Regions from separate parts of the Streptomyces sp. CS113 genome, predicted to be linked through region 2. Evidence: predicted binding sites of a transcription regulator. Region 2 holds the regulator's gene; the other holds the start of a gene.
What was found. The regulator HspR, encoded in region 2, represses chaperone genes until heat shock. The targets are predictions, from matches to a motif close to TTGAGNNNNNNNNNCTCAA.

Region 1 (3,404 bases), 1.2 Mb from region 2:
GGCCACGCCGGGCACCGCGGTGCGCCGCTCGGCCGGGTCCTGGGCGGACTCGGGCACGTGGTGCGGCCGCCCGATCAGCGCGCGCAGGTCGCCCTCGGTGACGGTGAACGGCAGCTCCCGCTCGCCCAGCTCGTGCTGGGCCGCCACCTTGCGCAGCAGCCGCGCGATGGACCGCTCCAGGGTGCGCACGCCCGCCTCGCGGGTGTACTCGCCCGCCAGCTTGCGCAGCGCGCCCTCGTCGACGGTCACCTCGTCGGCGTCCAGTCCGGCCCGCTCCAGCTGGCGCGGGAGCAGGTGGTCACGGGCGATGACGACCTTCTCGTCCTCGGTGTAGCCGTCGAGGCGGACCAGCTCCATGCGGTCCAGCAGGGCCTCCGGGATGGCCTCCAGGACGTTGGCGGTGGCGAGGAAGACCACGTCGGACAGGTCCAGCTCGACCTCCAGGTAATGGTCCCGGAAGGTGTGGTTCTGGGCCGGGTCCAGGACCTCCAGCAGGGCGGCGGCCGGGTCGCCCCGGAAGTCGGAGCCCACCTTGTCGATCTCGTCGAGCAGGACGACCGGGTTCATGGACCCCGCCTCCTTGATCGCCCGCACGATCCGGCCGGGCAGCGCGCCGACGTAGGTACGTCGGTGGCCGCGGATCTCGGCCTCGTCGCGGACGCCGCCGAGGGCGACGCGGACGAACTTGCGGCCCATCGCGTGGGCGACGGACTCGCCGAGGCTGGTCTTGCCGACGCCGGGCGGGCCGACCAGGGCCAGTACGGCACCGCCGCGCCGGCCGCCGACCACGCCGAGGCCCCGGTCGCCGCGCCGCTTGCGCACGGCCAGGTACTCGGTGATGCGCTCCTTCACGTCCTCCAGGCCCGCGTGCTCGGCGTCGAGCACGCGCTGGGCGCCCTGGATGTCGTAGGCGTCCTCGGTGCGCTCGCTCCACGGCATCTCCAGGACCGTGTCCAGCCAGGTGCGGATCCAGGAGCCCTCGGGCGACTGGTCGGAGGAGCGCTCCAGCTTGTCGACCTCCTTGAGCGCGGCCTCGCGGACCTTCTCGGGCAGGTCGGCGGCCTCGACCCGGGCGCGGTAGTCGTCGGACTCCTCACCCTCCTGCTCGCCGTTGATCTCGCGCAGCTCCTTGCGCACGGCTTCGAGCTGGCGGCGCAGCAGGAACTCGCGCTGCTGCTTGTCGACGCCCTCCTGGACGTCCTTGGCGATGGTCTCGGCGACGTCCTGCTCGGCGAGGTGGTCGCGCAGCTGCTGGGTGGCGAGCTTGAGGCGGGCGACCGGGTCGGTGGTCTCGAGCAGCTCGACCTTCTGCTCGGTGGTGAGGAAGGGCGAGTAGCCGGAGTTGTCGGCGAGCGCGGACACGTCGTCGATGGCCTGGACCCGGTCGACGACCTGCCAGGCTCCGCGCTTGCGCAGCCATGCGGTGGCGAGCGCCTTGTACTCCTTCACCAGCTCGGCGACCTGGCCGGGCAGCGGATCGGGGACGGTCTCGTCGACCCGGGTGCCCTCGACCCAGAGCGCGGCGCCGGGGCCGGTGGTGCCGGCGCCGATGCGCACCCGGCCCCGGCCGCGGATCAGGGCGCCGGGGTCGCCGTCGGCCAGGCGGCCGACCTGCTCGACCGTGCCGAGCACGCCGGTGGCGGCGTGGGTGCCGTCGATGCGCGGGACGAGGAGGACGCGGGGCTTTCCGGGCTCGGACCTGGCGGCGGCCTGGGCGGCCTCCACCGCGGCCCGTACCTCGGCGTCGCTCAGGTCCAGGGGGACGACCATGCCGGGCAGGACCACTTCGTCGTCGAGCGGCAGCACGGGCAGGGTGAGCGGTGTGAAGGCGGCGGACTCAGCAGCCATGATCTCCCCTTCGGCAGTCAAGTTGAGTTACATCGACTCAATGAAAGGGAGCCCGGGATTGTTCCCCAAGCCCTGTTCGCTCTGAGCGATCAAGCGTCGGGGGGCATTTCCCGCCTCTCGGGACAGCACCGCCGTACCGGCCCGCATTCCTCGGCCGCGGCGGGTGCCAGGATGGGCCGATGCCCCTCACTACCCACGACTCCCCCGAGGCCTCCGAGGCGCCCGAGGTGCTGGACCGTCGCGAGGGTCCGTACGGCGAGGTGGTCCTGCGCCGACACGGGACGTTGCTACAGATCATCGCGAACGGCTGCTTCCTGATGGACACCTCCGACGGCCGTTCGGAGCGGCGCCTGGTCGACGCGGCGGCCGACGCGCTGGCCGCCTCCGCCGGCCGGGCCGCTCCGCACCTGCTCATCGGCGGACTCGGCGTCGGCTTCTCCCTCGCACACGCGGCCGCCGACCCCCGCTGGGGCCGGATCGCGGTCGTCGAACGCGAGCGCGCCATCATCGACTGGCACCGCGCCGGACCGCTGGCCGCGCTCTCCGCCGACGCGCTGGCCGACCCGCGCGCGGAGATCGTCGAGGCGGACCTGGTCGACTACGTCAATGAGACATCCGACACGTACGACGCCCTGTGCCTGGACATCGACAACGGCCCCGGCTGGACCGTCACCGAGGGCAACGACGGGCTGTACGCGCCGTCCGGACTGGCGGGCTGCGCACGGCTGTTGAGGCCCGGCGGGGTGCTCGCCGTATGGTCCGCACAGCCCTCTCCGGAATTCGAAGAAACCTTGCGTAATGCCGGTTTCCAACAGGTGCGTACCGAAGAGATCCCCGTTGCCCGGGGCGTTCCGGACGTCGTGCACATCGGCGTCGGGCCTGGATAGCAAAGGCGCGGTGACTCCCCGTACGCTGCTGCCCTGACGCGGATCATTCAAGCGTCAAGCGCAGTCATGGGATCACCCCACGGATTCCGGAAAGCACACCTCAGGGGCGGGCGATGGAGCAGACACAGACCTCCCACAACGGCACGGCCACCCAGGGCGCCCAGCGTCGGGTGCTGGTGGTCGAGGACGATCAGACGATCGTGGACGCCATCGCGACCCGTCTGCGCGCCGAGGGATTCCTGGTGCAAACGGCGGGCGACGGTCCGTCCGCCGTCGACACGGCCGAGGCATGGCAGCCCGACCTGCTGATCCTCGACATCATGCTGCCCGGCTTCGACGGCCTGGAGGTCTGCCGCCGCGTGCAGGCCCAGCGGCCGGTGCCGGTGCTGATGCTCACCGCGCGCGACGACGAGACGGACATGCTGGTCGGCCTCGGCGTCGGCGCCGACGACTACATGACGAAGCCGTTCTCGATGCGCGAGCTGGCCGCCCGCGTGCACGTGCTGCTGCGGCGGGTGGAGCGGGCCGTGGTGGCCGCCTCCACCCCGCGCAGCGGCATCCTGCGCCTGGGTGAACTGGAGATCGACCACGCGCAGCGCCGGGTGCGGGTGCGCAGCGAGGACGTCCACCTCACGCCCACCGAGTTCGACCTGCTGGTCTGCCTGGCGA
Region 2 (3,404 bases):
CCGCGTACCACTCGAAGGCCTCCACGGCCGAGCCCACCCGCCGCTGACTGGCGCTGACCTCGTCGTGGACCCCGCGCAGCAGCCGGGTCATGACCTCCTGCGGGGAGGTCGGCACCAGCCAGTCCATGTCGTCCGGGTCGGGGTGCAGCAGGGCCAGTTCGAGGAGGCAGGGGACCGGCTCGGCGTCCCGGCGCGGCACGCGGCCGCGCCGTACGGCCCGGGAGTACACGCGGTCCCCGGCAGCGCACAGCCGGTCGGCCCCGTGCGGGTGCTCCTGAGCCCCGTGCCCGGCCATCGCCCATCCCACCCCCGGTTCCGGCTCCTCCGCAGCGCAACTATGCGCGGCCCGGACCGGCTCCGCAACACGGCTCCATCCCGTACGGGGAACGACAAGGATCGGTTTCTGCCGCAATGTCCGGGCGGTGGAACCGGGAGGACACGCGGGCTACTTCAGCCCGACCTCCGTGCACGCGTCCGCGTACTTGGCGGTGCAGATGTCGCTGACCTTGTAGAAGCCGTCCGCGATGACCGTCTCCTCGATGTTGGCCTTGGTGAGGGCGACGACGGGGACGAGCTGCGCGGGGATGCCCTTGTGGGTGGGGCTGTCGACCTTGTCGCGGGCGAGCGCGTCGAACTGGATGTCCCGGCCCTGGACCCGCGCCACGGCCATCTCCGCGGCGTTCTCGGCCTCCTGCGGGTAGGACTTGTACACGCTCATGTACTGCTCGCCGGTGACGATCCGCTGCACCGCCGCCAGTTCCGCGTCCTGGCCGGTGATCGGCGGCAGGTCGGTGACGCCCGCGTCCTCCAGGGCCTTGATGATGCCGCCCGCCATGCCGTCGTTGGCGGAGTAGACGCCCGCGATCTTGTTCTTGCCGATCTTCTCGATCGCCTCGGTCATGTTGGCCTCGGCGTTCTCCGGCTTCCAGTCCTTGGTGTCGAAGGACTGGGCGATCGTCACCTTGCCGTTCAGCTCGGACAGCGCGCCCGCCTTGAACTGCTTGGCGTTCGGGTCGATGGACGAGCCGTTCATCATGACGATCTTGTCGGAGCTCTCCGGGTCGCCGCCGAGCGCCTCGATGAGGGAGCGGCCCTGGACCTCGCCGACCAGTTCGTTGTCGAAGGAGATGTAGGCGTCGATCGGGCCCTCGGCCAGCCGGTCGTAGGCGATCACGGGGATGCCGGCGTCCTTGGCCTTCTGCACGCCGTCGGCGATGGCGTGCGCGTCCACCGCGTCCAGCACGATCACGTCGACCTTGTCGTCGACCATCTGCTGCATCTGCTCGGCCTGCTTGGCGGCGCTGGCCTCGGCGTTGGCGTACTTGACGTTGCCCTCGTCGCGCGTGAGGTCACCGACCTTCGCCTTGAAGAAGGGGTAGTCGAACTGCTCGTAGCGCGTGTTCTCCTTCTCCGGCAGCAGCAGGCCGACGGTGAGGTCATTGCCCTTGGTCGGGCTCGCGTCGTCGCTGCTCTCCGAGGCGCCCAGCACACCGCAGGAGGCGAGCGAGAAGGTCATCAGACACGCGGCCACGGATATGGCGGTACGACGGGCACGGCTGCTCACTGCGCTAGACCTTCCGACACACGGGAGTAGTTGGTATCCAAGCGACCCAGGTGACCCCGGTGAAGGAAGCCAACGCTGTCTTCACCAAATCGTCAAGAAGTACTAGACCAATGAGACAGCACCGTTGTGAACCAGCCCCGGAGGACGGGGTGGTCCTCCGGGGCTGTCGCTGCCGTTCTTCCCTTGTGCGGCCTGCCGGTCCGGGTCAGTCCGAGGACTGGCCGTGGCGCTTGGGACGCCAGACCACCAGCGCGCTGGTCTGCTGTACCTCTTGGTAAGGGACCAGGTCACGGCGGTACGACGCGTGTACCGCGGCCTCGCGCTGACGCATCGCCGTGGCGGCGCCGTCGAGCGCGGCGGCCAGCTCGGCCGCGCGGGCCTGGAGCTCGGCGACCTGGTTCTCCAGTTCGATGATGCGCTTGATTCCGGCCAGGTTGATGCCCTCGTCCTGCGACAACTGCTGGACCTGCCGGAGCAGTTCGATGTCGCGGGCCGAGTAGCGCCGGCCGCGGCCGGCCGTGCGGTCCGGGGAGACCAGGCCGAGACGGTCGTACTGGCGCAGTGTCTGCGGGTGCAGGCCGGAGAGCTGGGCCGCCACCGAGATGACGTAGACCGGGGTGTCCTCGGTCAGTTCGTACGGGTTGCGTCGACGACCGTCCATTCCCGTCAAGCTCCCTTCGCGGCCTGGAACAACTCCGCCCGCGGATCCTCGTCCGCGGTCGCCTCGCGATACGCCTCCAGCGCGTCACGAGCCTTCCCCGTCAGGTCCTGCGGAACACTCACCTCCACGGTGACCAGGAGGTCGCCGCGGGTGCCGTCCTTGCGGACCGCGCCCTTGCCCCTGGCCCGCATGGTGCGGCCGTTGGGCGTGCCCGCCGGCAGCTTGAGCGTGACGGGCGGACCGCCCAGGGTCGGCACCCGGACCTCGCCGCCGAGGCCCGCCTCGGCGTAGGTGACCGGGACGGTGACGGTGAGGTTGTCGCCCCGGCGGCCGAAGACGGGGTGCTCCTTGACGTGCACGACCACGTACAGGTCGCCCGCCGGACCGCCCCGCTCGCCCGGCGTGCCCTTGCCGCGCAGCCGGATGCGCTGCCCGTCCAGGACCCCGGCGGGGATCCGGACCTGCATCGTCCGCGAGGACTTGGCGCGTCCGGAACCCTTGCAGACCTCGCAGGGGTCCTCGGCGATCAGGCCGCGGCCCTTGCAGTCGGGGCACGGGTCGGTGAGCGAGAAGCCGCCGCCCGAACCCCGGGCGACCTGGCCGGTGCCGACGCAGGTCGGGCACACGCGCGGTGTGCCGTTCTTGTCGCCGGTGCCCGAACAGGCCTTGCAGGGTGCCTGCGAGGACATCCTGAGCGGCACGGTCGCGCCCTCGATGGCCTCGGTGAAGCTCAGGGTGACCTCGGACTCGATGTCCTGCCCGCGCCGCGGCTGCGTGCGCTGGCCGGCGCCGGGTCCGCCGCCCGTGCGGTTGAACAGGCCCCCGAAGACGTCGCCGAGACCGCCGCCGAAGCCGCCGGCACCCTGGCCTCCCCCGCCCTGGGCGCCGCCTCCGAAGAGGTCGCCCAGGTCGAAGTTGAAGGTGCCGCCGCCCGCGCCCGGCCCCGGGCGGAATCCGCCGTTGCCGAAGAGGGCGCGGGCCTCGTCGTACTCCTTGCGCTTCTTGGGGTCACCGAGGATGTCGTTGGCCTCGGAGATCTCCTTGAAGCGCTCCTCCGCCTTGACGTTTCCCTTGTTGGCGTCCGGGTGGTTCTCGCGGGCGAGCTTCCGGTACGCCTTCTTGATCTCGGCCTCGGTGGCGTCCTTGGGGACGCCGAGAACCTTGTAGTAGTCCTTCTCG

Region 1: lon (endopeptidase La) is a predicted target of HspR. The motif match lies at 1,871-1,889, and genes of this name have one in related genera.

What each region holds. Positions count from the first base shown of each region.
Region 1 is NZ_KZ195574.1:2,931,788-2,935,191, forward strand. It holds gene lon (endopeptidase La) at 1-1,848, opposite strand, end outside; gene B9W62_RS12580 (spermidine synthase family protein) at 2,028-2,735, shown strand; gene B9W62_RS12585 (response regulator transcription factor) at 2,849-3,404, shown strand, end outside.
Region 2 is NZ_KZ195574.1:4,179,184-4,182,587, forward strand. It holds gene B9W62_RS18445 (helix-turn-helix transcriptional regulator) at 1-295, opposite strand, end outside; gene B9W62_RS18450 (sugar ABC transporter substrate-binding protein) at 446-1,564, opposite strand; gene B9W62_RS18455 (heat shock protein transcriptional repressor HspR) at 1,770-2,225, opposite strand; gene dnaJ (molecular chaperone DnaJ) at 2,231-3,404, opposite strand, start outside.